Regions from separate parts of the Rhizobium sp. SAFR-030 genome, predicted to be linked through region 2. Evidence: riboswitches for the same ligand, from Rfam matches in the RefSeq annotation. Region 2 holds a riboswitch; the other holds the start of a gene.

Region 1 (14,396 bases), on a different contig from region 2:
CCGGCAACGGCGCCTACTGCTGCACCACCCCAGCTGTTGGTCACGGCACCGCCGACGACGGCACCCGTGCCGGCACCGATGGCCGTGCCTCTTTCGGTCGAGGTGCACGATGCGAGCATGCCAACCATGGCTGCAACGGCGAGGATCTTTTTCATGTGAGGCTTTCCTTCCCTGTTATAATCGAGTTTTGCAAACTTTAGATTCTGCCCATCAGGAGCAGAATGATCAGTATGAGGACGACGAGACCGAGACCGCCCGACGGGCCATAACCCCAGCTGCGGCTATGACCCCAGTTCGGCAGGGCGCCGATCAAGAGCAGAATGACAATGATCAGCAAAATGGTCCCGAGCATTCGAACTTCTCCAACACGTTGGTTTGTGCGGCGAAAACGTGACCACTGCGATTTTGTTCCAAGCCGATGTCCGATTTATGTGACGCCACAAAATCACTGTAGATGGCACAACGAAACTGCCTGCCCCAGTGAGGCCTAGTCGGCTTGCTTCCGGTTCCTGCATAGTAGCCGCGCGGAACAAAGGGTGACTCAGGAGAGTCAGCGATTCGTCCGTGCTTTGTTCGCCCGCTGTTCCGAACGTGCACGCATCGAGAAAACTGGCAGGATTTCCGTTGCCGCCGTCACTCCTGAGCCCTTGCGGCTTGCCATCGCCGGTTCGAAACGCCATGTGTGAGGTGTCAGCCGCATCGTCGCGGCGGCTTCAGACGATGTGCGGACAGAGCTTTTGAATTCCCAGCCCATGATCTTGAGTGGCCGCGGCGTTACCGCGGTTCTCGGCCCGACCAATACCGGCAAGACCCATTATGCCATCGAGCGCATGGTTGCTCACGGATCCGGCGTGATCGGCCTGCCGCTGCGTCTCCTGGCGCGCGAGGTCTATGGCCGGCTGGTCGAGAAGGTCGGGCACCACAACGTCGCGCTGATCACCGGCGAAGAAAAGATCACCCCGCATCTGGCACGGTTTTCGGTCTGTACCGTCGAGGCCATGCCGCGCGAGACGAAGGCGGCGTTCGTCGCCATCGACGAGGTTCAGCTCGCTGGCGATCTTGAGCGGGGGCACATCTTCACCGACCGGATCCTGCATCTGCGCGGACGGGAAGAGACCCTGCTTCTCGGCGCCGGCACCATGCGGCCGATCCTTGAGCGTCTGCTGCCCGGCATCACCGTCGTCGAGCGCCCCCGCCTGTCCACCCTCTTCTATGCGGGGCAGAAAAAGATCACCCGCCTGCCGCAGCGCACCGCCATCGTCGCCTTTTCGGCCGACGAGGTCTATGCGATCGCCGAACTGATCCGCCGTCAGCGCGGCGGGGCGGCGGTGGTCCTCGGTGCGCTGTCGCCTCGCACTCGAAATGCCCAGGTCGGTCTCTACCAGGCCGGCGACGTCGAGTATCTGGTGGCGACCGATGCAATCGGCATGGGCCTCAACCTCGATGTCGATCACGTCGCCTTTGCCCAGGATCGAAAGTTCGACGGATACCAGTTCCGCAATCTCAATGCCGGCGAAATGGGCCAGATTGCTGGCCGCGCCGGCCGCCACCTGCGGGATGGCACGTTCGGGGTGACTGGCCAGGTAGCGCCGTTCGACGAAGACCTGGTGGAGCGCATCCAGAGCCACCACTTTGACCAGGTGAAGGTCTTGCAGTGGCGCTCCAAGGCGCTCAACTTTTCCTCCATCCGCGACCTGCGTGCCAGCCTCGATGCGACGCCGACCGTCCACGGCCTGACCCGCGCCTTGCCGGCGACGGACAGCCAGGCGCTCGACTATCTGTCGCGCTATCCCGAGATCATCGATGCCGCGACGACGCCCGAGAATGTCGAGAAGCTGTGGGAAGCCTGCGCGCTTCCCGATTACCGGCGCATCACGCCGGCACAGCATGCCGACCTGATTTCGACGATATTTTCCGATCTTGTGCGGCTAGGCGCGGTGAACGAAGACTTCATGGCGACGCAGGTGCAGCGGGCCGATCGGACCGACGGCGAGATCGATACGCTGTCCGCCCGCATCGCCCAGATCAGAACATGGACTTATGTCTCCAACCGTCCGGGTTGGTTGGCGCATCCGACACACTGGCAAGAAAAGACACGGGAAATCGAAGACAGGTTGTCGGACGCGCTACATGAAAGGTTGACGAAACGCTTTGTTGATCGCAGGACATCTGTGCTCATGAAGCGCCTGAGAGAGAATGCGATGCTGGAAGCTGAAATCAGTGTGAATGGGGATGTCTTCGTCGAGGGACACCACGTCGGTCAACTAGCCGGTTTCCGGTTTACGCCTGTTTCCGGTGCCGAAGGGCCGGATGCCAAGGCTGTGCAGACGGCTGCCCAGAAGGCCCTGTCGCTGGAGTTCGAGGCTCGCGCTGCGCGGCTCTATGCTTGCGGCAATAGCGACATCGCCGTCGGCTCGGACGGTTTCGTCCGCTGGCTCGGTGATCCGGTGGCAAAGCTCGCGGCCGGCGATCACATCATGCATCCGCGTCTCATCCTGCTCGCCGACGAGCAGTTGACCGGCAATGCCCGCGATCACGTGGCTGCTCGCCTCGAGCGCTTCGTCAATCATCACATCGCCACGGTCCTGAAGCCGCTCGACGATCTGTCGCGTGCCGAAGACCTGCAGGGGCTTGCCAAGGGGCTCGCGTTCCAGCTCGTCGAAAATCTCGGTGTCCTCTTCCGGCGCGACGTTGCCGACGACGTCAAGACGCTTGATCAGGATGCGCGCGCCTCGATGCGCCGCTACGGCATCCGCTTCGGCGCCTACCATATCTTCATGCCGGCGCTGCTGAAGCCGGCCCCGGCCGAACTGATCACGCTGCTCTGGGCGCTGAAGAACGACGGTCTCGACAAGCCGGGCTATGGCGATCTCATCCCGGCGCTGGCAGCCGGCCGGACCTCGGTGGTCACCGATCCGACCTTCGAGCGCAACTTCTACAAGCTCGCCGGCTTCCGCTTCCTCGGCAAGCGTGCCGTGCGCGTCGATATCCTCGAACGTCTCGCCGATCTCATCCGGCCGCTCCTGCAGTGGAAGCCGGGCAACGGCCAGCGTCCGGAAGGCGCCTATGATGGGCGACGCTTCACCACGACGACCGCCATGCTCTCCATTCTCGGCGCGACGCCGGACGACATGGAGGAAATTCTCAAAGGTCTCGGCTACCGCGCCGATGCGGTAAAGCCGGAAGAGGCGCAGGCCTTCCTCGCCGGCCAGTCGGCAAGCGCCGCAAGCGCTGCCCCCGCGGCAGAAGCCTCGGCAGAAACGGCGCCGGCCTCCGAAGCTGACGATGCTGACAGTGCGGATGTTGCGACCGACGAGGCTCAGGCGCCGGAAGCGGTCGCCGAAACCGCCGCGGAAGATGCTGCCTCCGAACCGCAGGTCGAAGCCGTCGCTGGCGCGGAGCCTGAAGCTCCAGCCGAAGCGCCGGCCGCTGATCAAGCCGCCGCAGCTGCAGCAGACGTCGAGGCCGTTCCTGCGGCCGAGACGACCGATGCCGAACCGGCACCGGCGTCCGAGCCTGTCGCCGAAGAAGAACCCAAGCCGGTTCTGCTGTGGCGTCCGGGTGGCGGACGTAGCGAAAACCAGCGCGGTGGTCGTCCGCAGGGAGAACGCCGGGCGGCTGCCAACCGCGCACCGGGCGAAGGTCGACGCGATGATCGTCGCGGCGGCGGAGAGCGTACCGAACACGCAGCACGTGGTGCCGAGGGTGGCCAGCGTGAAGGCGGTCAGCGGGATGGTGGCAATCGCAACGGCGGCAAGCCGCGCGGCGACCGCCGGCCCGACGGCAAGGGCGATCGTCCGCCACGCGGCGACCGTAACGACAGGAACGATCGCAACGATCGGCAGAAGACTGCGCAGCCGGCTCGCTTCGAGGCTCGTCCGCCGCGCAAGGAAAAGCCGATCGATCCGGATTCACCGTTCGCCAAGCTGGCTGCTCTCAAGGAGCAAATGAAGAAGTAGGCTGATGACGGAACAAGTGCCGCCCGGAGTTGCGCGTCAGCGCCTCGACAAATGGCTGTTCTTTGCCCGCATGGTCAAATCCCGATCGCTTGCCCAGGCGTTCATTCACTCGAACAATGTGCGGGTGAATGGCGTCCTCGTGTCGCAGCCCAGCTTTCAGCTGAAGGCGGGCGATCGGATCAACCTTTCCCTGGACAGGCGAGACCTCGTGCTGCAGGTCAAGGCTGCCGGTGAGAGGCGGGGCCCGTACGAGGAAGCCCGGTTGCTCTACGACGATCTGACGCCGCCGGCAGAGGAAGCAAAAAAGCTCACTGCTTTCGAGCAGGCGCTGCGCCAGCCCGGTGCGGGTCGGCCGACAAAGCGGGAACGGCGGCTGACGGATCGGCTGCTTCCAGATCCCGGTGATGAGGGTCACTAGGAAAACCATCTAGCAGGCCGCCGGATTTAGAAAGGTTTGTCCTTGCGAACCAGGGGCAAACGCATTACCTCACTGTCGCAACGCCGGACTTGTCGGCTGCTCGATCGGCTGGATTTGGCGTGTCTGCCAATCATTCGTCCGACAGCCTGCCGCAAATTCGTGACATTCTGGAGTGCCTCATGACGTATGTCGTGACCGACAATTGCATCCGCTGCAAATATACCGACTGCGTCGAAGTATGCCCGGTCGACTGCTTCTACGAAGGCGAGAACTTCCTGGTCATCCATCCGGACGAGTGCATCGACTGTGGCGTCTGCGAGCCCGAATGTCCGGCAGAGGCGATCAAGCCGGATACCGAACCGGGTCTGGACAAGTGGCTGAAGGTCAATGCCGATTACGCCCAGGTCTGGCCGAACATCACCGTCAAGCGTGATGCCCTGCCGGAAGCCAAGGAAATGGACGGCGTCAGCAACAAGTTCGAGCAGTATTTTTCGACGGAGCCCGGCAAGGGCGACTGACCGGTGCAGGCTTCGCTACGTCGCTGCTTGTCGATTAGGCAGCGATTCGATCGTTGCATCTGAGCATCTGCGAAAGCAAATCATTGATTTCTGCCTATTTTTGTGGTAGACAATAGAAACTGTTCCACAAAGCGGCATTCGCGTGCCCAAAAACATCACGAAAGCACCAGAGCATCCTGCGCGGTTCCCGTGACAAAGCCAATTTTTGGATCTTGTCGTCGCTGATCGCGATGGATGTTGTTTTCGCGCGCGTTTGGTCGGACCAGTATGGAGTCACCTGACGGTTCCCCCGTCTCATCCGGGCCTGACTGACCCGGCCCCGGCACATGGATTGCCGAGTGCGTAACAGGGAGTTTGTTAAACGAATGACGACCCAGCAGAAAAAATCTTCAGCACGCCACGGCTTCAAGACCGGCGAATCGATCGTATATCCCGCGCATGGCGTAGGCACTATCACGGCGATCGAGGAACAGGAAGTGGCTGGAATGAAGCTCGAGCTGTTCGTGATTGATTTCGAAAAGGACAAGATGCGCCTGAAGGTGCCGGTCGCCAAGGCGGTCAGCATTGGTATGCGCAAGCTGTCCGAGACTGATTTCGTCGAGCGTGCATTGAAGGTTGTCCAGGGCAAGGCGCGCGTCAAGCGGACGATGTGGTCGCGCCGCGCTCAGGAATACGACGCGAAGATCAATTCGGGCGATCTGATCTCCATCGCCGAAGTGGTGCGCGATCTGTATCGTGCTGAAAACCAGCCGGAGCAGTCCTATTCTGAGCGCCAGCTGTACGAAGCGGCTCTCGATCGCATGGCGCGCGAAATCGCGGCAGTCAACAAGATGTCCGATACGGAAGCGGTTCGTCTGGTCGAAACCAACCTTGCCAAGGGTCCCAAGCGCAACAAGGTCCTCGACGAAGAAGAATCCCACGAGGAAGCCGCATAAGCTGCTGCTTTCCTGTTTCAATTCAAAGAACCCGGCTCAGGCCGGGTTTTTTTGTGGGAACTTTTGCTCCTGCCGCGCGTTGATCCGCCGGTGCGGCGAGACAGTCTGAGGTGCCTCAGGAGCTTTCGTGGTGCCGGACTATCAAGGGGACGCATGCGTGAAGCCGGCGCCCCATGCAGAATGAAGGGGAGCCAAAAGCCTGCTTATCTCGTGTCGTACCTGCTGTCTCTGTCCAAGAGTTCAACAGGAGCAGCATCGGACGAAGGCTTTTGCCGGGTCACACAGTCTCATGGAGAGAGCGCGATGAATGCCATGTCCGCAGACCGCACGATGATCAAGATTGCCATGTCGGCACCTTATCTTGCGCGTGAGGAGGAGCGCGACCTGGCTGTCCGCTGGAAGGATGACCAGGACCAGGATGCGCGCAACCAGATCGCTCTGGCGCATATGCGTCTCGTGATCGCCATGGCTTCCAAGTTCCGCGGCTTCGGCCTGCCGATGAGCGACCTCGTACAAGAGGGTTATGTAGGGCTGCTGGAGGCGGCGGCAAGGTTCGAGCCAGCCCGCGACGTGCGTTTTTCTACCTATGCAAGCTGGTGGATCCGGGCTTCCATGCAGGATTACATCCTGCGCAACTGGTCGATCGTCCGCGGTGGTACCAGTTCGGCCCAGAAGGCGCTGTTCTTCAATCTTCGCCGCCTGCGTGCCAAGCTGTCGCGTGGCGACAGCAATCTCGGCGCCCGCGAGATCCACGAGGAGATCGCCACGGCACTGGGCGTCAGCGTCGCTGACGTGCAGACCATGGACGCGCGACTGTCCGGCAATGACGCCTCTCTCCAGGCGCCATCGATTGCCGGTGATACCGACAGCGTCGAACGGCTCGACATGCTGGAAAGCGGAGAGCCGCTGCCGGACGAGCAGGTTTCCGGGATGATCGACGGCGAGCGCCGGGTCAAGTGGCTGCAGGGCGCACTTACCAAGCTCAACGAGCGCGAGAAGAAGATCATCCACGCCCGCCGGCTGACCGACGACGGCGCGACGCTCGAGGCTCTCGGCGCGGAACTCGGCATTTCCAAGGAACGCGTGCGCCAGATCGAAAGCCGGGCGATCGAGAAGCTGAAATCGGCGCTGGTCACCATCAACCCGCAGATGGCAATGGTCTGCTGAGCAGGCACCCGTACCGGCGGCCGGACTGGCCGCCGAAACTCGCTGCCGAAACTCGTTGCAGCACCTGCCTAGCCCGGTGGCCCGGGCAGGCTTCTTATTCGGAAATGATCTTGACGCGCTGGCCGGGCGACAATGCCGCCCCTGATGGCAGCGCATTGATCAGTCTGAACAGGTCGACCTTGCGGTCGGTCCCCATCATCCTCGCCGACATGGTGGTCAGGTTGTCGCCCGGCGCAACCGTCACCACGCGCACGCGCAGCGGCTTCAGCTGGGCGATTTCCTGCGGCGTCATGCTGCGGAAGGTGTTGCGCAAAATGTTGGCGGTCGTCTCCAGCGACTGGTTGCCCTTTGGCACCGCAGTCAGGAAGCGGAAGATCTGCTTGTCCTGCCGGATCACCGTCACATCGAAATCCCAGCGCTCGGCCGATGCCCTAGCAGTGGCCGCCTGCAGGCCGTTCACCGTCGTCTCGCGCACCGTTTCCGGCAGAAGGCCGGCAACCCAGCCGCTCGTCAGGTAGTTGGTGAGGCTCTGCTCGGTTTCAGCCTTGACGCCGTCAAAGCGGATCGCCGTCTCGTCCGGCCCGGTCGCCAGCACGGCTTCGGCCTTGTTGTCGATGCGGAAGCCTTCCGGCACGTCGAAGCGGATGCCGAGCCCTGCATGCAAGAAGGTCTCGTTGCGCACATAGCCTTCTTCCGGGCTGTCGCCATAGAGAAGTCCGTCGATCCCGGTCAGATAATAGTCGCGGCCGCGATCGCCGAAGGTGCCTTCCTGGCCGAAAGCGCGCGCGTGCTGGCGGGCAAGCTCGACGCGCTGCGGCGCATTCGGATGGCTCGACAGGAAGTCGAGGCTCTGGTCGTTGTCGGGGTCGACGGCCGAATAGCGGGCATAGGCGGCCATCGAGTCAAGGAAGCGCGCCGCGGAATAGGGGTCGTAGCCGGCCTCGCCGAGCATGCGCACGCCGATCACGTCTGCCTGCAGCTCCTGCTGGCGGGAGAAGGCGGCGAGCCTCAGCTTGCCGCGTGCCAGTGCCTGCTTGCCGGCGAGATCGCTGGACAGCACCTCGGCGACCACGCGGCTGGCGATGACTTCCGCTTCCTCGCGCTTCTGGCGCTCGATGCCGTGGTTGGCGGTGACGTGGCCCATCTCGTGCGACAGGACGGCCGCCACTTCGGAGGCGTCGTTGGCCAGCGCCAGCAATCCGCGTGTGACGTAGAGATAGCCGCCCGGCAGCGCAAACGCGTTGATCGCCGGCGAGTTGAGAATGGTGATACGGAACGACTGCGTGGGATTTTCGGAGACGGCGGTCAGAGCACCTGCAATGCGGGCGACCAGCCTCTCGGTCTTTGCGTCATGATATTCTCCGCCGTAGCTTGCAACGATGCGCGGATGCTCGCGCGCACCCATTTGCGCACGCGGATCGTTCTTCTGCACCTGATCGACGATCTGCGGGGTCGATGAAGGCTTGACGTCTGGCTTGTAGGTCTGCTCCAGCACCGACTGGCAGCTGGACAGCGCCGTCGCTGCGATCAGCAGGGATATGAGCGTGCGCATGCGGGCGCCCCTGAGCCGGGTGCCGGCCGAAGCTGCTTTGTGGCCGGTTTGGCCACTTCCTGCGATATCGATCCGTCTGCTTGGAAACGTCATTCTTTCACGCTCGCCATCCGGCATGTCGCGGCATCTGCCTTCCCGCCGCTGTCTCCTGACCGTCACTACGGATGGCTGATTGGCTCGCCGAATTGCCTCGTTCCCCATTTAAGTAGAACATGTGTGGCTGCAAGCAATCGTCCCGCCTATTTCGCATCGCGGCATGGCACTGACCCAAGTCTAAAATGTGGCGGAGTGGTTGAGGCTTTATGAAGAGCCGACGAATCTGGCGATTCCCGGATCTTCGCTGTGCAGCATAAACACGTCCTTCGGCGCCTGGAAGCGGATAGTGCCGTCGGCGATGTAGATGACGCTGTCGGCGAGCCGCTTCACTTCCTCCACGTCGTGCGTCACCACGAGCACCGTCATCTGCGTCTCGCGGTGAAGATCGAGCAGGAGTTCGGCCATCGACCGGCGCAGCGCCGGATCGAGCGCCGCGAACGGTTCGTCGAGCAGAAGCAGCGGTCGATGCCGGACCAGCGCCCGGGCAAACGCCACCCTCTGGCGCTCACCGCCGGACAGCGTTCCCGGCCGCCGCCTCTCGTATCCGGCAAGTCCGACACGCTCGAGCGCCGAGGAGACCCTGCGTCTGCCCGCCTCGTCGAGCCGCAGGCCCGGATGGACGCCGAGGCCAACATTCGCATAGACGTCGAGATGGGCGAAGAGATTGTTGTCCTGGAAGATGACGGAAAGCGGCCGTTCGCCCGGATGCCGGCTCGTCATCTCCTCTCCACCGATCAGCACGCGGCCCTCATCCGGCGTCTGGAAGCCGGCGACGAGGTTGAGAAGCGTCGACTTGCCGGATCCGGATGCGCCGGTGATGGCGGTGATTTCGCCTGCCGGAAATGCGCAGTCGAAGTGAAACGATGCAGTGCCGAGCCGCAGCCTCACGTCTTTCAGTTCGACGGCTGGTATTTCACTCATCTGCCGTCCTCACGATCCTGATCGCCGGTTGCGATGTCCGACCGTCGGTTGTTGTCTGCGGCGCCGGCCGTCCCCAGTGCCGTCAATGCGAGGCAAACGACGCCGAGAATGAGGGCAAGGCCATCGGCGTCATTGGTGCGGTAGCTGCCCATGCGGCTGTAGACCAGCCATGGCAGCGTCGTCAGGTCCTGCGATCCGAACAGCGCCACGGCGCCGAGATCGCCGAGCGACAGCGCCATGGCAAAGGACAGCGCCATCAGAAGTGGCCGGCGCAGCACCGGCCAGTCGACCAGCCGCCAGCGCGCAGCGCCTGAGATCCCCAGACTTGCCGCCAGCCGATCGGTGCATCTGGCATGTGTCTGGTAGGCCGGCTCCAGGATGCGCACGACGAAGGGCAGTGCCATCAGCATGTTGATGGCGACGATCAGCGCCGGAGCGACACGCGCAACATCGGTGTAAGGCCGCACCAGCAGGAACCAGCCGGTTCCGAGCACCACCGGCGGCACCAGGAGAACCAGCGAGGAGAGGCCGGCAAGAACCCCCGAGAACAGCGCCTGAAACCGGGCAGGCTTGCGCCTGTCGACGATCGCGGCGCGAGCAAGCACGATGCCGGAGGCCACAAGGATGGCCAAGGTCCCGGCCGCCAGAGCAATGGCCAGACTGGTCACGGCCGCCTGGCGGAAGGACGGCATGGTCAGCAGTCGCCAGAGATCGGCCTTCAGGCCAGCAGTTACGATCGCCGACAGCGGCAGGATCAGGAAGACCGTGGCAAGCAGGATCGCCAGCCCGTCCCAGACCCGGCTGCCGAGCCCTTTGCCATCAAAGCGCTGTGGCGCGCGCCCCTCTCCGCCGCCCGTCACGTCGGCTGCAGGAAGACGGCTGATGGCAATCAGAACGCAGGCGGTCAGCGCAATCTGCAGCAGCGACAGCGCGACAGCCCGCGGTGGATCGAAATCGAAGCGCAGCGCCTGGTAGATCGCCACTTCCAGCGTCGTTGCCGCCGGGCCGCCGCCCAGCACCAGCACCAGCGTAAAGCTCGTGGCGCAGAGCATGAAGATGAGGCCTGCGGCTCCGGGCAGGGTACGGGTGAGGGCAGGCGCTTCGATGAAGCGAAAGGTCGACCAGGAGCCCATGCCGAGACTGGCCGAAAGACGCCAGGTTTCCGTCGGCAAGCGCTCAAGGCCGGCCAGCATCAGCCGGCAGGCAAGCGGCAGGTTGAAGAAGACATGCGCAAGCAGGATGCCGCCCAACCCGTAGATGCCGATCGGCTGTTCGAGCCCGAGTAGCGCCAGCATGCGGTTCAGCAGGCCCTGGCGTCCGAAGATGCCGATCAGGCCGAGCGCGCCGATCAGTACCGGCAATCCCATGGGCACGGCCATCAGCCGGAGGATCCAGATGCGGCCGGGAAACGCCGGCCGGCGGCCGAGCGCCAGCACGACGGGGATCGCCAGGCCAACGGAGAGAAGTGTGGAGAGCACCGCCTGCAGCACGGTAAAGCGCAGCAGGCTCAGCGTGTAGCTGTCGAAGATGGCGCGCCCGGGCATTGCCGGCGAAGCGGAAACCAGGGCGATGCTGGGCGCCAGGATGAAGACCGCGACCGTAGCAAAGCTCGCCGCGCCTGCGGCAAGTCCCCGGCCTCGCTCCCCCGCCGTCAGCATCGGCCTACTTCATGCTCATCGCGGACAGCCATTCGCGGATCCACGCCTGGCGGTTGGCGGCCACCTCGTTGGGGCTCATCATCAGCGTCTTCTGCGGCTGCACGAGCCTCCCGAACGCTTCCGGCAGTGCTTCATCCGTGGCAGCGGCCGGCATCATCCAGTTGGTGGTCGGGATGATCGCCTGGAAGTCCGGCGACAGGGTGAAGGCGAGGAAGGACCGGGCAAGATCCTTGTTCTGCGAGGATGTGAGGATCCCCGAGACTTCGACCTGGATGTAGTGCCCCTCGTCGAAGGCGGCGGCCTGGTAGCGATCGGTGTTTTCCTCGACCATGTGATAGGCCGGCGAGGTGACGTAGGAGAACACCATCGGTGCCTCGCCCTTGGTGAACAGGCCATAGGCTTCCGACCAGCCCGGCGTCACGGTGAGGATGCGGTTCTTCAGCTTGGCCCAGGCGGCCGGGGCCTCGTCGCCATAGATGGAGCGGATCCAGAGAAGCAGGCCGAGGCCCGGCGTCGACGTGCGCGGATCCTCGATGACGATCTTCTGGTTCGGGTCGCCCTCGACGAGGTCCTTCAGGCTGCGCGGGGGGTTCTTAATCGTCTCTGTATCGTAGACGATGGCGAAGTGACCGTAGTCATAGGGCACGAAGACCTCATCGGCAAAGCCGCCCGGAACCTTCGCAGCAGAGGTATCGATGCCGTGCGCCTCGAAGAGGCCGGTCTGCTTGGCTTCGGCAATGAGGTTGGTATCCAGCCCCAGCGCGACGTCGGCGGTGGAGGTGGTGCCTTCGAGCTTCAGCCGGGTCAGCAGCGCCACGCCGTCGGCGACACCGACGAAGTTGACCGTGCAGTCGCAGGTCTTCTCGAAGGCCTGCTTGACCTTCGGGCCGGGACCCCACTCGGAGATGAAGCTTTCATAGGTGTAAACGGTCAGCGTCTTCTTCTCGGCGGCAGTGGCCGGAGCCGAAAGGCCGAGAGCTGCAAGCAATGCCATGGCAATGATCTGGGATCCGCGCATCAGCGCCTCCTTGTTCTTTTCAAAACGGGGAATAGGCGCTGAAGATCGAGCCGTCTAATCCCTCCGCCGGTGTTAACCGGATCAGGTTCCGCGGGTTGGCAAAAGCCTCTCAGCCATGGATATGGCACCCCGTTAGAGCAGGCGGAGATGTAGCCGGATGGCGGGCGCTTGGCAAGCACCGCCTCGGGTGTCAGTGCGGCTGCAAGTGGTGGACGTGCCGGAAGATCTGCAGGTCGCGCGGCACTGCGGCGATGCCGCCAAGACGATTGGCGAGAGCGTAATCGAGCGTCTCCTCGATCGAGTGCGGCATGACCGGCTTGGTGAGGACGCCGAGAGAGCCGTTCGGGTGCCCCTCGAGCTGTTCCGGATTGGCGGTCATGAAGATCACCGTCACGCCGAAACGTTCGGCAAGCTCGCGGCCGATCGACGGGCCGGTCGGGCCGTCAGACAGGTTGACGTCGACGAGGGCAATATCCGCATTTGGAGCAAGCGACAGGGCATGCATCCGGCCGCTGGCAAAGCCGCTCACCGTCAACCCCATGCTTTCCACTGTGTCGGCGACGTCGAGAGCGATGAGAAATTCGTCCTCGACGATCATGACCCGTTGTTTCATGGCTGCATCTTCCAGCCGACGACGCACTACATTTGCCGACATGGGACATCCCTCTGTTGAACACGCACCTGAACAATCTCTGTACCAAGTGTCGACCGAACGTGCCATTTCGGGAAATGTTCCGGCACGGGGCCAGATTTATTAGCACTAACTCTTTGTTAAGTATAACAAACTGTTAGGTTAGCCTTCGAGCTCCTCGCGCAGCATCTCCAGTTCCAGCCACTCTTCCTCCATCGCCGTCAGTTTTGCGCGCAGCTTTTCGAGCTCCGCGGCCAGGCGGTTGAAGGCTGCCGGGTCCTTGGTGAACAGGCTGGCATCAGCCATCTTCGCCTCGCGCTGATCAATATCTGCCTGCACCTTCTCCATCTCCTTGGGAAGGCTTTCGAGCGCGAATTTCTGCTTGTAGGAGAGCTTCACCTTCGACTTCGGCGTATCGGATGCAGGTGCCGCGGCGCTGGCGGTATCTGCCTTCGCCCGCTCCACCCGGCGCTTCTCGTCGAGCGCGCCCTTGCGCTGCGCCATCATGTCCGTGTAGCCGCCGGCATATTCGATCCAGCGGCCGTCCGGCGCCTCGGGATTTGCCGGCGCGATGGTCGAGGTGACGGTGCGGTCGAGGAAATCGCGGTCGTGGCTGACGAGGATGACGGTGCCGTTGAAGCCGGCGACGATTTCCTGCAGCAGGTCCAGCGTTTCGATGTCGAGGTCGTTGGTCGGCTCGTCGAGGATGAGCAGGTTCGACGGCCGGGCCATGATCCGCGCCAGCATCAGGCGGGCGCGCTCGCCGCCCGACAGGTTCTTGATCGGCGTGCGCATCTGCTCCGGCTGGAACAGGAAGTCTTTCATGTAGCCGGCCACGTGGCGCTGCTCGCCGTTCACCAGCAGGCTCTCGCCGCGTCCGTCGGTCAGGTAGTGCGCCAGCGTGTCGTTAAGATCGAGATCCTCGCGCTTCTGGTCGAGCGTTGCGATCTCGAGATTGGTGCCAAGCTTGATGATGCCGCTGTCGGGCTCCAGTTGGCCCGTCAGCATCTTCAGCAGCGTCGTCTTGCCGGCGCCATTGGGGCCGACGAGACCGATCCGGTCGCCGCGATGCACGCGGATGGAGAACGGCGCGACGATGGTCCGGTCGCCATAGGCCTTGGTGATGGCCTCCGCCTCGATCACCAGCTTGCCGCTTTCCTTGCCCTCTGAGGCCGAGGCCTGGATGGTGCCCTGCGGTCCCTGATGGCCACGGTAGTTGGAGCGCAGCGTCTGCAGGTTGCCGAGCCGGCGCATGTTGCGCTTACGCCTGGCCGTCACGCCGTAGCGCAGCCAGTGCTCCTCGCGCTCGATCTGCTTGCCGAGCTTGTGCTGCTCCAGCTCCTCCTCTTCCAGCACCTTGTCGCGCCATTCCTCGAAATAGCCGAAGCCGCGGTCGAGCCGGCGCGCCGTTCCGCGATCGAGCCAGACGGTGGCAGTCGAGACCTTTTCCAGGAAGCGACGGTCATGGGAGATCAGCACCAGGGCGCTGCGGCTCTTCTGCAGCTCGCTTTCCAGCCATTCGA
Region 2 (14,396 bases):
TCAAGCCGGTCGCGCTCGGCCGCCTGCTCCATCCGCAGGCTGACATCGGTGAGCGTCTCGACGCCGAACAGGCTCGTCATCTCCAGCCTGTTCGCCTCGTGTTGGCTCATCTGGTCGGCAAGCCGTGCCTGCTCCTCGTGCGCCGCGGCAAGATCTGCGGTCTTGGCTTCATATCGGACACGGCTTTCCTCGGCCTGCGCCTTCAGCAGGGCGAGCGCGTCTGCGTCCTCCAGCACGGTCGTGCCCGTCTGGCCCAGACCCGCCGCTCGCTTCAAGACGTCCACATCGCCGGCGAACGCCTGCATGTCGCGCTGCATCATGGCGATCCGCTGGGCAAGCTGGTCGCGCTCGCGCACCAGTGCTGGAAGTTCCGCCAGTGCATCGAGGATGGCGCGAACGGCGGTCGGCTCGCTTTCCTCGGCAAACCAGGTGCCGGCCAGCGCATCGCTCCATGCCGACTGCCACTGGGCATCCAGGCGCTCCGCATCCTGAAGCTCGCGCTCGCGCTCGCTCACATCCCGCTGCAGATCCGCAAGGCGGGTGACTAAGCCTGCGCGTTCGGTCGCCTGAGTGACCGCTTGCCCAAGCATTTCGTCCACGACGTCGATCGACTTGCGCAGATCCAGCCGGTCGCTCAAAGGCCAGCCAAGGTCTTCGACCGCCTCCCGCAGCTCTGCGAAGTCGCTGTCGAGTTCGGCGCGCAACGTGTCCCGGCGCACCTGCGCCTGTCGAAGCGAGGCAGCGGCCGCAAGGCAATCCTTGCGGCGGCCCGACCAGGCTTCCAGAAAGGACAGCTGTCGATAGATGTCGTGCTCGGGATCGGTCGCCACCGGCAAAGCACGGACGACAGCGTCCGACAGCGTCTGGCGCTCGGCAAGCGCATCGCGCTTCAAATCCTCTTCACGCGCCAGCGCCGCGGCAATCTGATGCTGTTCCTGCCCCAACTGACGCAGCTCTGCCAGATCCTTGGCATTGAGCAGGCGAGCCTCGGAAAGCCTGTCATCCTGTTGAAGTGCGACCTCGAAGGCATCCGCGGTTGCTGCGTCCATCTTCGCGCGATGCAGATCCCACGCCTTGCCGCGCGCCTCCCGCCGACGTGCCGCCGTCTCGTCGTCCAGCGCCTCGCCGCCCGTCTGCAGGGCCGACAACCGTGCCGCGATCTCTGCCTGGCGTGCCCTTAGGTCGCGCAGCCGCTCGCTCGAGCGTGCAAGGCGACGGTCGAGATCTTCGGCCGCGCTGCGCCATGCGGCGATCTGCCGATGATCCGCCGGCACGATCGTTTCCAGCTCGGCGATGTCTCCGCTCCAGGGGGCGAGCGTCGCGAGATCCCGATCAAGCTCGTGCTGCATCTGCGCAAGCGCCCGCTCTTCTATGCCGAGCCGCGTCTGGCCGTCGCCCTTGCGCAGCCGCGACAGCAGGCTTTCCAAACGACGCGTCGAACCGGCGCGCCCGGTGGAGGTTTCCGACGCATCGGCACGCAGCTGCATGTCCTGCAACAGGCGCTGCGTCCGTTCCAGCTCGCGCTCGCCGTTGCGCAGGGTTGCAGCGATCCCGGAGCGGGTCTCGATCAGGTCACGTAGCCTGGCAGTTGTCGTGGCGCGCAACACAAGCGACGAGGGATCGGTGTGATCCTGTTGGCCGAGCGATGCGAGGAGGGCGGCCAGCGCCGCCTCCTTCTCCGCCAGAGAAAGCCGCCGTCTCGGCAGGTCATCCTCGGCCGTGCGATAGCGCGCGCGCCCGTCGTCGAGGCCGGCAATCCGGTCTGCCAGCGACAGAACCGACGTATCGACGGCGATCTCCGCGAGATCTTTCTCCAGCCGATCGATCGTCCGCTGCAGGCTCGATGCCTGCGTCTGAAGCCGTGTCTCGTCGCGCAGCAGCTCCGGCAACAGCGTGACCCATGCGCGCGGCGGACGCGGCAGTTCGCCGAACGTCGTGACTTCGTTCTCGATGCGGGAAAGCTCGCGCGACAGCGGAAGTGCGCGCAGCAGCGCCGTCACATCTGCCTGGCGGGCCCGTGCGGCAGACAGTTCACCGAGCGTTTCGCCGTAGGCCTTTTCCGCCTGCGCCCGCGCTGCCACCAGCCCGGCATAGGCCGACGCATAGGTGTCGATCGTCTCGCGTTCTGTCTTCAGCGTCGCCAGTTGCTGCTTCAGTTCCGCCAGCCGCGTGTTGCGGGCACGCTTCTTGTAGAACTGGCTCGCCTCATCGCCGGCCGCCGTCAGCACCCGGCCGATGTCGGCAAGGCCGGCGCTGGCGGAAAACAGAAGCTCGCCCAGATCGCCCTTGCTTTCGACGATCGCCGCACCGCCGTCGCGCAGCGACCGCTCGTCGAGCGAGAACATTGTCCGGTAGGTCTCGCGCGTCAGGCCACCGAGCGCCGAAGACAATAGCGCTTCATTGAGCGGCTGCCCGCGCGCATCCAGGAGGCCGCTGGTGCGGTGCTTGATGCGGACCAGCTCCTGCTCCCGCCCGTCGATATCGAGGACCGCACCCACCTGCATCGCGTGATAGGCGTGCAGAAAGTTGTAGGCGCTGCGCTCGGGGATGCCGAACAGCAGGTCGAGATAGGCGGAAAAAGCGGTCGACTTGCCGGCCTCGTTGAGGCCGTAGACGATGTGCAGATCAGGACTGCCGGTCGGCGCCGGGCCGAAGTCCAGGCTCTGCTCGGTAAACTTGCCGTAGCGTGTCAGGTCGAGACGACGAAGCCGCATCAGCGCGCTCCGCCATCGGCCGCAAGCCTGGCCATCAGGTCTTCGCCGCCGTCGCGGATCAGATCATCGAGAAAACGGTCGAACGCGGCCGGGTCGCTGCCGGCGAACCGCCGGCTCTCCGGTGGCAGGTCGTCGAGCAGGCTCTGCACCATCTCGCGCACATCCTCGCGAAAACCATGCGCGGTCATCACCTCTTCGCGCATCAGCACGCTGAGTTCCAGGATCGGATCGCTGCCCGATGCGGCACGCGTCTCGTCCGCCGGAACATCGACGGCAAGTTCCAGCTTCTCGATCCAGGTCCGCCCGGTCCGCTCGCCGCGCTGCTCGGCTTCGGCCTGCAGCAGGTCGCGGTCGCGGCGGATGGTCCAGGCGAGCGGCGTACGACCAACCAGCCGCAGACGCACGACGAGGTGGTCGGAGCGGGTCCGCTGCCGTTCCTGTTCCAGTGCCGTGCCGATATGCTCGACGACGCTTCGCCAATCGTTTGCGCCGGTGATGTCGACCGTCAGCCGGGCGAACTGCGCAAGGCTCGTCAGCCGTTCCTCGACCCGCACCGAACCGTCGTCGCCAATGGTCACCAGCGACACGGTCTTCTCGCCGGCTTCGTTGATGTCGCGGCCCTGCGGCATGCCGGGCATGATCACGGTCCGCTCGCCGGCATGGTGGGTGCGCTGGTGGATGTGGCCGAGCGCCCAGTAGGCAAAGCCGGTGCCATGAAGGTCGACAAGCGAGCAGGGCGCGTAGAGATCGTGACCGGAAGCCCCGGCAAGGCTCGTGTGCATGATGCCGATATTGACGGCGCCGGGGGTCGGCGGCCGGTACTTTGGCAGCAGGCTTTCCGGCGCCTGCGGTTTGGAAAAGCTGAGGCCGTGGATCGCGACATCGATGCCGCCGGTCGTCAGTTCGACCGCTTCCGCGCGACCGCCGAAGACCTTGACCGAAGGCGGCAGCACCAGCTCCTGGGTGATCCGCGACAACGCATCGTGGTTGCCACGGATCTTGAACACGGCGATGCCCGCCTCGTGCAGGCGCTGCATCTGGGTCGCGAGGAAGCGGGCGGTCTTCATCGAGGTCTGGTCGCCGTCATAAAGATCGCCTGCGATGATCAGCGCATCGACCTGTTCCTCGAGGCAGAGGTCGACGATCCTGATCAGCGCCCGACGCGTCGCGTCACCCACCAGATCGGCGAGTTCTGCATTGCGCAGCGACAGTGAGCGGAGCGGCGAATCGAGATGGATATCGGCGGTGTGGACGAACCTGAAGGGCATGCCGCTTTCTAGCCGGTCCAACCGGCGCGGGCAATGGCGACGAGATCTCGTGCACCGGTCTTCGGATCGCCGGGCGGCCGTGCTGATCCAGTCCTGGGCGCCGTTGACTTGGCGCCCGGTTTGTCGCTAGGGTCTCCGCATTCCGAGGGGAGCACCGAACGGTGCTGAGATGGCGTGGAGCCGGACCCTTGAACCTGATCCGGGTCATGCCGGCGTAGGAACGGAAAATGCGCATGTGACCGCGCCGCTTTCTCTTCTCCGCTTCACCTGGATCTCCGTGCTGTCAAGGTTTGGAGATCGCCATGCGTTGTTGTTCGGCTGCTTCTCGCAGCATCGTCGTCTTGCCCCGAACCCCGCTTAAGTCCGCCGGCTGAGCCATGCGTGCGTCCGAGGCGAGTTTTGCCCTGATCCTTCTTGCGGGTGTGTGGCAGGCAGTCGTGACGGTGCTTGCGCCGCCGCGTTACCTGCTGCCGTCACCGCTTTCGGTCGCCGACGTGTTCGTTCGCCAACCGGCTTTCCTGCTGCATCACGGCCTGATCACGGCTGGCGAGATCCTCGTCGGCCTGCTGGTGGGAAGCCTTCTCGGCGCCGCGACGGCTATTGCGGTGGCGGCAATGCCACGCCTCGGTCAATTGATCTGGCCGCTGGTGCTGGTCATCCAGGCGTTCCCGGTCTTCGTGCTGGCACCGGTACTGGTGCTCTGGTTCGGCTTCGGCATCGCCTCCAAGGTGGCGATGACGGTGATTATCATCTTCTTCCCCGTTGCCTCCTCGCTCGCCGACGGCCTGCGCCGGACCGACCCGGACATCCTCGACGCGGCAAGGCTGACGCCGGCCAGCCACTGGCAGATCCTGCGCCATCTGCGCCTGCCACTGGCGCTTCCGTCGCTGGTCTCCGGCCTGCGGGTTGCCGCGCCGCTTGCACCCTTGGGCGCCGTCGTCGGCGAATGGGTCGGCGCGGCCGGCGGCCTCGGCTTCATCATGGTGCAGGCCAATGCCCGCATGCAGGCCGACATGCTGTTTGCCGCCATGATCGTGCTGGCGCTGTTCACCGTCGCTCTGCGCCTTCTCGTCGACCGGCTGACGGCCGGCCTTGCTCCCTGGGCGCGCGAGACCCTCGACGCTCCTCTTTCCTCGCCTCTCTCACTGAAACCCAGAAGGTCATCCCGATGAAACGCCTGCTGCCCGCTCTCGCCACGGCGCTCCTGATCAGCCTTGCTCCGGCCGCCGCCCAGGCCGCCGACAAGCTGTCGGTGCTGCTCGAATGGTTCGTCAATCCGGACCACGCGCCGCTGGTCGTCGCCCAGGAAAAAGGCTTCTTCCGCGACCAGGGGCTGGAGGTCGAGCTCATCCCGCCAGCCGATCCGTCGGCCGTGCCGCGGCTCGTCTCGACGAAGCAGGCGGATGTCGGCATCCACTACCAGCCGAACCTCTACCTCGACCATGCGGCCGGCCTGCCGCTCGTCCGCTTCGGCACGCTGGTCGAGACGCCGCTCAACACCGTAACCGTGCTCGCTGACGGGCCGATCAAAAGCTTCAAGGACCTGAAGGGCAAGAAGATCGGCTTTTCGGTCTCGGGCTTCGAGGATGCGATGCTGAAGCGGATGCTGGCGGGCGAGGGCGTCGACGTGAAGGACGTCGAGCTCATCAACGTCAACTTCTCCCTGTCGCCCTCGCTGATCGGCGGCAAGGTGGATGCGACCGTCGGCGGCTTCCGCAACTTCGAGCTGACGCAGATGCGGTTGGAAGGTCACGAAGGCCGCGCTTTCTATCCGGAAGAACACGGCGTGCCAATCTACGACGAGCTCATCTTCGTCACGCATAAGAATCTGGTGAAGGATGACCGCCTGCCGCGATTCCTGGCAGCGGTCGAACAGGCGTCGGTCTATCTGACCAACCATCCGCAAGAAGCCTGGCAGATGTTCATCAAGGCTTACCCCAACCTCGACGACGCGCTGAATCGCCAAGCCTTTACCGACAGCCTGCCGCGTTTCGCCAAGCGGCCGGCAGCGCTCGATCGCGGCCGTTACGAACGCTTCGGCGCCTTCATGGCGGAAAGCGGGCTTGTTCCGGTCGCGCCGTCCGTCGACGATCTGGCGGTGGAACTGCGATGACGGCGCCGAAATCCACACTATCGCCGGCAACGGCCGCCAACCTCTTGGCCCGCGTCCGCCAGGCCCGGCCGCGCGTCCACTGCCTGATGAACACGGTGGTGCAAAAATTCACCGCTGATGGCATCTCGGTCATCGGCGGCATTCCGTCGATGACCTCGTCCATGGAGGAGATCGCCGATTTTGTCGCCCGGGCCGACGCTCTGACGATCAACCTCGGCACGCTCGATGCGGAGCGGCGAAAGGTGATCCGGCTGGCCGTCGATGTCGCCAATGCCGAGGGCAAGCCGTGGATCCTCGATCCGGTGCACTGCGACTACTCGCCGACGAGGCTGGCCTTCGCCCGCGAGCTGATCGCGCTCGGGCCGACGGTCGTGCGCGGCAACCGTGCGGAAATGCAGCTGATCGGCGAGACGCGGTCTAGCCTGCGCATCCAGACGGGACCCGTCGATCTGCTGGAGGATGACGGCCGGCGCGTCTCGGTCGCCAATGGTCATGCCTGGATGGCCCAGGTCACCGGCACCGGCTGCCTGTCGGGCGGCGTCATTGCCGCGTTTCTGGCGGTCGAGCCGAACGCGCTGACGGCGGCAGCCGCGGCGCTTGCAACCACCGGCGTTGCAGCGGAAGTGGCTGCCGCTGAGGCGCGCGGCCCGGGCAGTTTCGAGCCTGCCTTCCTCGATGCACTCGCCGCACTCGACGGCGCCGATCTCCTCCAACGGGCACGGATAGACCATGACACGCATTGACTACCGCCTGAATGCCATCGTCGATGCCGGTCTGGCCGATGTCGGCCACCTGCCGGACCTCGCAGCGATTGCCGCCAAGAATGGCGCGACGCTGATCCAGTACCGCGACAAGACGGCCTCGACCCGCCTGATGATCGAGCGGGCGCAAGCCATTCGCGACGCACTCCTCGGCACTGGCGTGCCGTTCGTCGTCAACGATCGGGTGGATGTGGCGCTCGCCGCCGGCGCGGATGGCGTGCATCTCGGCGCCGACGACATGAACGCCGCCACCGCACGCCGGCTGCTCGGGCCGGGTGCCATCATCGGGCTGACGGTCAAGACGCAGGCGGATGCCGATCGCGCCGGTCGTGCGCCCGTCGACTATGCCTGCATCGGCGGCGTGTTCGAGACGCTGTCGAAGGTCAATCCGGATCCGCCGGTCGGGCTCGATGGGCTGAAAGCCCTGCGCGATACCATCCGCCGGCTCAACCCGGCGCTGCCCGTCGGCGCCATCGCCGGCATCACGCTCGATCGGCTACCGGAAGTCATTGCCGCCGGCGCCGATGGTGTCGCTGTCATCTCCGCGCTGTTTCGCACGACGGACATCGCCGGTGCGGTTCGTGATTTTCGCACCCGTATCGACATCGCATTGAAGGAGCCGCGCATATGACGGCGATTGCGCTGACCATTGCAGGATCGGACAGCGGCGGCGGCGCCGGCATCCAGGCGGACCTGAAGACCTTCTCGGCGCTCGGTTGCTACGGCGCCAGCGTCATCACCGCGATCACGGCGCAGAACACCCGCGGCGTCACGGCAGTCGAGGATGTCTCCGCGCCGATGATCGTCGCACAGATGACTGCAATCTTTTCCGATTTGGCGGTCAGTGGCGTGAAGATTGGCATGGTGTCGCGGATCGAGACCATCCACGCCGTTGCCGAGGGATTGTCCGGCTATGGCGGCCCGATCGTCGTCGACCCGGTGATGGTGGCGACCTCCGGTGATCGGCTGCTGCAGGAGGATGCGATCGCCGCCCTGCGCGAGAACCTGCTGCCGCTGGCCAGGGTGGTGACGCCCAATCTGCCGGAGGCCGCGCTGCTGACGGGACGGCCGGTCGCGACCAGCGAATCCGAGATGGAGGATCAGGCCCGCCAGATCCTGACCTTCGGTGCCCAAGCCGTGCTGATAAAGGGCGGCCACGCGACAGGCGACGAAAGCGTCGACCTGCTGGTGACCGCGCAAAGCACGCTGCGGCTGACGGCGCCCCGGATCGACACCCGCAACGATCACGGAACAGGCTGTACGCTGGCCGCGGCGGTCACCGCGCATCTGGCGCATGGCATGTCGCTCGTCGAGGCAGCGCGGGAGGCCAAACGCTATCTGCATGCGGCGCTTGTCGCCGGGGCAGGGCTGCGCGTCGGGCAGGGCCGTGGACCAGTGCACCATTTCCATGGCTGGTGGCCGGCGTGATCAAGCGCCTGGAAGCCGGGCTCGAAGCACTGCTCGGAGCGCTTTCCGCAGTGCTCCTGCTGATGCTGCTGTCGACGGTGATCGTCAACGTCATCCTGCGCTACGGCTTCCAGTCCGGTTTCGTCGGGATCGAGGATCTTGGCATCTGGCTGCACCTGGCGCTGATCGCCGTCGCTTCGCCGCTCGCCCTCAAGGGGCCGCTGTCGATGCGCTTCGACGTCGGGCTGCGGCTGATGCCGGCGCGCCTGAAGCGGGCAGCCGAAATCGGCGCCGATGCGGTGAGCACCATCGCGGCGCTGACGTTGCTGTCGAGCGGCTGGCAGACGATGGCACTCCTCGGCGGCACGTCGCCGACGCTCGGCCTGCCCGAATGGCTGCGTTTCCTGTTGTTCGCCGTAAGCGGCGGACTTCTGCTCGCCGTCCTGCTGCTCCAGCGTACCAATGAGGGCCGCACCCGAGACGTGATCATTTCCGTCCTCGTCGGGGGCGGGGTCTATGCGCTGGCGCCGCATCTGTCGATCGAGACGTCGCTGCCGCCGAGCGCGTTCCTCGCGATGATCGCCGGCTTCGGCCTCCTGATGTCGGCACCGCTGGCGCATGCGTTTCTCGCGGCCGCAGCGCTTGCTGAGCCGTTCGGCAGCAGCCTCACCGAGCCGGCACTGGTCTCTTCGGCCGTCAACGGCATGTCGAAATTCCTGCTGCTCGCCTTGCCGTTCTTCCTGCTCGCCGGCGGATTGCTGACTGTGTCCGGGGCTGCGGCGCGGCTGGTGGCGTTTGCCGCGACGCTCGTCGGGCACCGCAAGGCAGGGCTCGCCCAGACCGTGCTCTTGACCAGCGTCATCTTCTCCGGCGCCTCCGGCTCCTCGGTCGCCAATGCCGCCTTCGGCGCCGCCACTTTCCAACCGCACCTGGTGAAGAATGGTTATCCACCGGCGCAGGCCGGTGCCGTCATCGCCGCCGCCTCGGTGCTCGACAATGTCATCCCGCCGTCGATTGCCTTCCTGCTGCTGGCGGCAGCGACCAACCTCTCGGTCGGCGCTTTGATGACCGGAGGCTTCTTCGCCGGCGGCGTCATGGCACTGTTCCTCGCGATCGCCATCCACCTGTCGGTGAAGGCGCGCCCGGAGGGGCGGGCGGCAACCGGCGCGGAGCGAGCAGCCGCCGCACTCTCGGCGCTGCCGGCCTTCGGGCTCGGCGTCATCGTCGTCTTCGGCATTCGTTTCGGCATCGTCACGCCCACCGAAGCGGCGGCCATGGCTGCGGCCTACACGCTTGTCCTTGCACTCAGCGCTCGGCTCTCGGCAAAATCCCTGTTCTGCGCCTTCCGCCAGGCGGCCGCGGAAGCCGGCGCCATCGGGCTGCTGATCGGTTCGGCGGGACCCTTCGCCTTCCTGCTCGCCGTCGACGATGTCGGCGGCCTGATCGCCGGTGCCGTGAACTCCTTCGGCAGCAGCCCCTGGCTGGTCCTGCTGATGGCCAACCTGGTCCTGCTGGTGGCCGGCCTGGTGCTCGATATCGGCGCGGCCATCCTGCTGCTGGGGCCGATCCTGCTGCCGGTGGCGACCGCCGCCGGCATCGATCCGCAGCGCTTCGGCGTCATCCTGGTGGTCAACCTGATGATCCACGGGCTGACGCCGCCGATCGGCATGCTGATCTTCGTCGTCTCGGGCGTCACCAAAGTGCCCGCGCCGGACCTCTTTCGCGCCGTGCTTCCCTATCTTTTCGCCCTTCTGTTGGCGCTTGCCGCCCTGTCCGCCGCCGCCCTTCTTCTCTGAAAGGACTTCAAACCATGCTGACCCGCCGCACCCTGCTCAAAACATCGGCCGCCGGTCTTCTCGCAGCGCCGATGCTGTCGCATCCGGCCTCGGCAAGGACGATGGCGATCACCGTCGCCTCGCTGCTCGGCGAGGACAAGCCGGAGACGAAGATCTGGCGGCGAATCGTCGAACGGGTGGAGGCAAGGCTCCCGGGCCGCTTCCGCTTCAACATCGTGCCGAACGGCGCATTGGGGGGCGAGAAGGAGGTGGCCGAGGCCATGCGGCTCGGATCGGTGCAGGCGAGCCTCTCCACCGTCTCGGCGCTGTCAGGCTGGGTGCCGCAACTGCAGATTCTCGACCTGCCCTTCCTGTTTCGCGATGCCGCCCACCTCCGTCGCGTTGTGGAGGGCGATCTCGGACAGGACCTCGCAAAGCGACTGGAAGCGGAACAGTTCATTGCCTGCGGCTTCATCGATTACGGCGCACGCCACCTGCTGACGAAGGAGCCGGTGACGCGACCGGAACAGATGAAGGGCAAGCGCATCCGGGTCATCCAGAGCCCGCTGCACACCAGACTGTGGAGCGCCTACGGCGCCGCGCCGGTGGGCATCCCGATCACCGAGACGTACAATGCGCTCTCCACCGGCATTGCCGATGCCATGGACCTGACGAAATCCGCCTATGCCGGTTTCAAGCTCTACGAGGTGGTGCCATCGATGACTGAGACCGCCCATATCCGAGCCTCCGGCGTCGTCTATTTTGCCGCAAGCTTCTGGAAGCGGCTGGGAGCCGAAGAGCAGGTGATCCTGCGCCAGGTGGCGGCTGAGGGCGCGCTCTACTTCAACCAGCAGATCCTCGAGGACGAAGCGCGGTCGGTGGAAGTGGCGCTCGCGAATGGCGGAACGCTGCTGGAGCCTGAGGACATCGAGGCATGGCAGGCGGGCGCTCACGGTGTGTGGCAGGATTTCGCGTCGGTGGTCGGCGGCATGCCGCGCATCGAGGCTGTTCTCAAAGCCTGAGGTATCTGGCATCGGCGCGGCTTTCGGCCTATGACGAGGCACCATGAGCGACGATGAAACGCCTGCCGAACCGAGCGTGCCGACGGCACGCATGCTGACATGGGTGCGCAACTCTGCCGCCTATCGGCTGGCAAAGCAGATGATGACCGAAAAGCAGCTGTCGGACGCCATCAGCCGCAAGGCGCGGCAGAAGTTCGATGGTATCAGCGACGAGCAGGTGGAGGCGCTGGCAAAGGCCGCTGTCGCCTTCGGGCTCGACCTCAAGGCACTCGATGACACCGCCTACGCCGAGATCCGCACCCGCTCGTCGGCGCGCGCCGGCAAATCGCGCAAGGCCATCGCCCAGGCGCTCTCCCGTAAAGGCATCGACCGGGAGATCGTCGCGCAGGCAGTGAGCGACACGGACGACCTGAAGGCGGCGATCGTCTACGCCCGCCGTCGCGCCTTCGGGCCGTTCAGGCGCGTCGAACTCGATGACCGGCAGAAGGCCAAGGAACTCTCCGCTTTCGCGCGGCAGGGATTTTCCTATGACATTGGCGCGCGCGTTTTTCGTATGGATCGCAATGAGGCGGACGAGATGCTGGGTAGCGACGCCTTCTCGTGAGCGGCTTGCGCCGTTTACCCTGTCACGCCGCGCCCGAAGGATTTTGCGCAGGTATAGTTCTTCTGCGAAATCAGGATGATAGGCTATGATCATCAGCGTTTTCCGGCGCGGTCGGGGTGCCAAATTGTAGAGCCGGATGGGGCTCCGGAAAGGAGGCGTTAACCTTTATTTTCTACTCCATAAGACTGCCAATTCAGTACGCGGTCGGTGCCATGCAATTTCCCAGAACCAACTTCAACCAAGCCTCCCAGAACGGCCAGTCCGAGGATGGACCTGAGCCGGTAGCGACGCATGGCCAGGAGGCTCTGCCGCAATCGGTCGATCCCAACGCAGCAGTGATCCAGCATGCGCCGTGGCAGGCCGCTTTCAAGCTGGCGCCCAATGTCCGTTTTACCCGCACGCCCGAGACGGCACTGGCACGTCCGCGCGGCCGTGATCCGGTCGGCCCCGTCGCGCCGGAGGAACGCGTGCCCGCGGCAACCGGCCGTCTTGTCGAACCCGTCGACGTCGATCCATCCGCCCTGCCGCAGACCGAGACCCTGGCACCGGAACTGCTGGTGACGGCGCTGAACGGCGTCGCATCCGCCATGCAGCAGCCGATCCCCGCCAACCTGCCGCAGATGCCCAAGGTCAAGCCGGAGCCATCGCCGCGCGCGCTGATCTTCAAGCGAACCCGCCCTGAGGCCGATCCGAAGCCGCAGGAAGCCGCGCCTGCCGCAGCACCGGTTGCCCTCACCTTGCCCGAACCCACGGTCGCTGTGGCTCTGGTCACCACACCGGCGCCTGCAAAACTCTGGCTGTCGGACTTCGCCTTCTTCGAGGCTGGTATCGAGATGGAAGTACCGGCGCAGGCCGCTGCGCTTCAGCCGGTCGTTGCCGCGCTGCCCATCGCGACGCCGGCCGTGCCCTATGTCGGGCGTGCTGCCGAAATCGTCCGTCAGTCGCTGCCGATCGAGCCGAACACGGTGACGGCATTGTACCGCGAAGTCCGGCCCGGTGCGACGCCGCGCCCAGCCATGCAGGTAGCGGCACAGCCACCGGTCCAGTCGGTAGTTCATCCGGGTGCAACGCCCGTCTCGCAGGCTGCTGCACCGGCGCTTCCGGTCCAGACACCGCCGCAGGCGGCGGCCGTCGAACCTCAGCCCGTCGAACCGGTGGCCCCGGCCGCGCAGACACCGGCACCGCTGGTCAGCATCCATGCGGCACCGGCGGAACGCACGATCCCGATGACGATGCGTCGTCAGCAGCCCGGCCTGCTCGGCCTGGCCGGTGGCCTGACGCCACGCGTCAGCGACGATTCCTACGAATTTCCGCCGATCTCGCTGCTCCAGCAGCCGTTCGGTCAGCAGGCAGAAGCCGTGCAGCCGGATGCCCTGCAGCAGAGCGCCGGACTGCTCGAAAGCATCCTCGAGGATTTCGGCGTCAAGGGCGAGATCATCGACGTGCGTCCGGGCCCGGTCGTCACGCTCTACGAATTCGAGCCGGCACCGGGCGTCAAATCCTCACGCGTCATCGGCCTTGCCGACGACATCGCCCGTTCCATGTCGGCACTTTCGGCGCGTGTCGCGGTCGTTCCCGGTCGCAACGTCATCGGCATCGAACTGCCGAATGCCGTGCGCGAAGTGGTGTTCTTCCGCGAACTCATCGAGTGCGAGGATTACTGGGAAACCAAGCATCGGCTGCCGCTCTGCCTCGGCAAGACGATCGGCGGCGAACCGGTCATCGCCGAACTTGCCAAGATGCCGCATCTTCTCGTTGCCGGCACCACCGGGTCTGGTAAGTCGGTCGCCATCAACACGATGATCCTGTCGCTTCTCTACCGGCTGCGTCCTGAGGAATGCCGCCTGATCATGATCGACCCGAAGATGCTGGAATTGTCCGTCTATGACGGCATTCCGCACCTGCTGACGCCCGTCGTTACCGATCCGAAGAAGGCCGTTCTCGCGCTCAAATGGGCCGTGCGCGAGATGGAGGATCGTTACCGCAAGATGTCCCGGCTCGGCGTGCGCAACATTGACGGCTACAACACCCGTGCGGCCCAGGCCCGTGAGAAGGGCGAGACGATCACCGTCAGCGTCCAGACCGGCTTTGATCGCCACAATGGCGAGATCGTCTACGAGGAGCAGGAGCTCGACCTGTCGCCGATGCCCTACATCGTAATTGTGGTCGACGAGATGGCTGACCTGATGATGGTCGCCGGCAAGGAGATCGAGGGCGCCATCCAGCGGCTGGCGCAGATGGCGCGCGCCGCCGGCATCCATCTGATCATGGCAACCCAGCGCCCCTCCGTCGACGTCATCACCGGCACGATCAAGGCGAACTTCCCGACGCGTATCTCCTTCCAGGTCACCTCGAAGATCGACAGCCGCACCATCCTTGGCGAAATGGGTGCCGAGCAGCTTCTCGGCCAGGGCGATATGCTGCACATGGCCGGCGGCGGGCGCATCAGCCGCGTCCACGGACCATTCGTCTCGGATGCCGAGGTCGAGCACGTGGTGACGCACCTGAAGGCGCAGGGGCGTCCGGACTATCTCGGCAACGTCACGGAAGACGAGAGCGAGATGGACGACGAGCCGGACGCAGACGCTGCAGTCTTCGATCGCACCGGCATGGGCGGCGAAGATGGCGACGACCTCTACGACAAGGCCGTCAAGGTGGTGATGAAGGACCGCAAGTGCTCGACCTCCTATATCCAGCGGCGCCTGTCGATCGGCTACAACCGCGCCGCCTCG

Evidence for each region. A riboswitch is a leader RNA that binds a small molecule or an ion and turns the genes downstream of it on or off. The one in region 2 is predicted to bind thiamine pyrophosphate.
Region 1: it holds a riboswitch for thiamine pyrophosphate, as region 2 does, so the genes downstream of both, thiB (thiamine ABC transporter substrate binding subunit) here and ACR65N_RS08445 (ABC transporter permease) in region 2, are expected to answer to the same signal.

What each region holds. Positions count from the first base shown of each region.
Region 1 covers NZ_JBPFDO010000006.1:242,582-256,977, reverse strand. Annotated here, with positions in the region: gene ACR65N_RS19320 (YMGG-like glycine zipper-containing protein) at 1-155, opposite strand, end outside; gene ACR65N_RS19315 (DUF3309 family protein) at 197-352, opposite strand; gene ACR65N_RS19310 (helicase-related protein) at 753-3,959, shown strand; gene ACR65N_RS19305 (RNA-binding S4 domain-containing protein) at 3,964-4,377, shown strand; gene fdxA (ferredoxin FdxA) at 4,557-4,895, shown strand; gene ACR65N_RS19295 (CarD family transcriptional regulator) at 5,261-5,830, shown strand; gene ACR65N_RS19290 (RNA polymerase factor sigma-32) at 6,134-6,997, shown strand; gene ACR65N_RS19285 (M48 family metalloprotease) at 7,092-8,549, opposite strand; gene ACR65N_RS19280 (thiamine ABC transporter ATP-binding protein) at 8,850-9,566, opposite strand; gene thiP (thiamine/thiamine pyrophosphate ABC transporter permease) at 9,563-11,224, opposite strand; gene thiB (thiamine ABC transporter substrate binding subunit) at 11,229-12,218, opposite strand; TPP riboswitch at 12,284-12,384, opposite strand; gene ACR65N_RS19265 (response regulator) at 12,433-12,897, opposite strand; gene ACR65N_RS19260 (ABC-F family ATP-binding cassette domain-containing protein) at 13,036-14,396, opposite strand, start outside.
Region 2 covers NZ_JBPFDO010000002.1:596,170-610,565, forward strand. Annotated here, with positions in the region: gene ACR65N_RS08435 (ATP-binding protein) at 1-2,714, opposite strand, end outside; gene ACR65N_RS08440 (metallophosphoesterase family protein) at 2,714-3,982, opposite strand; TPP riboswitch at 4,118-4,220, shown strand; gene ACR65N_RS08445 (ABC transporter permease) at 4,360-5,154, shown strand; gene ACR65N_RS08450 (ABC transporter substrate-binding protein) at 5,151-6,095, shown strand; gene ACR65N_RS08455 (hydroxyethylthiazole kinase) at 6,092-6,838, shown strand; gene thiE (thiamine phosphate synthase) at 6,825-7,487, shown strand; gene thiD (bifunctional hydroxymethylpyrimidine kinase/phosphomethylpyrimidine kinase) at 7,484-8,284, shown strand; gene ACR65N_RS08470 (TRAP transporter large permease subunit) at 8,347-10,059, shown strand; gene ACR65N_RS08475 (TRAP transporter substrate-binding protein) at 10,074-11,060, shown strand; gene recX (recombination regulator RecX) at 11,104-11,664, shown strand; gene ACR65N_RS08485 (DNA translocase FtsK) at 11,877-14,396, shown strand, end outside.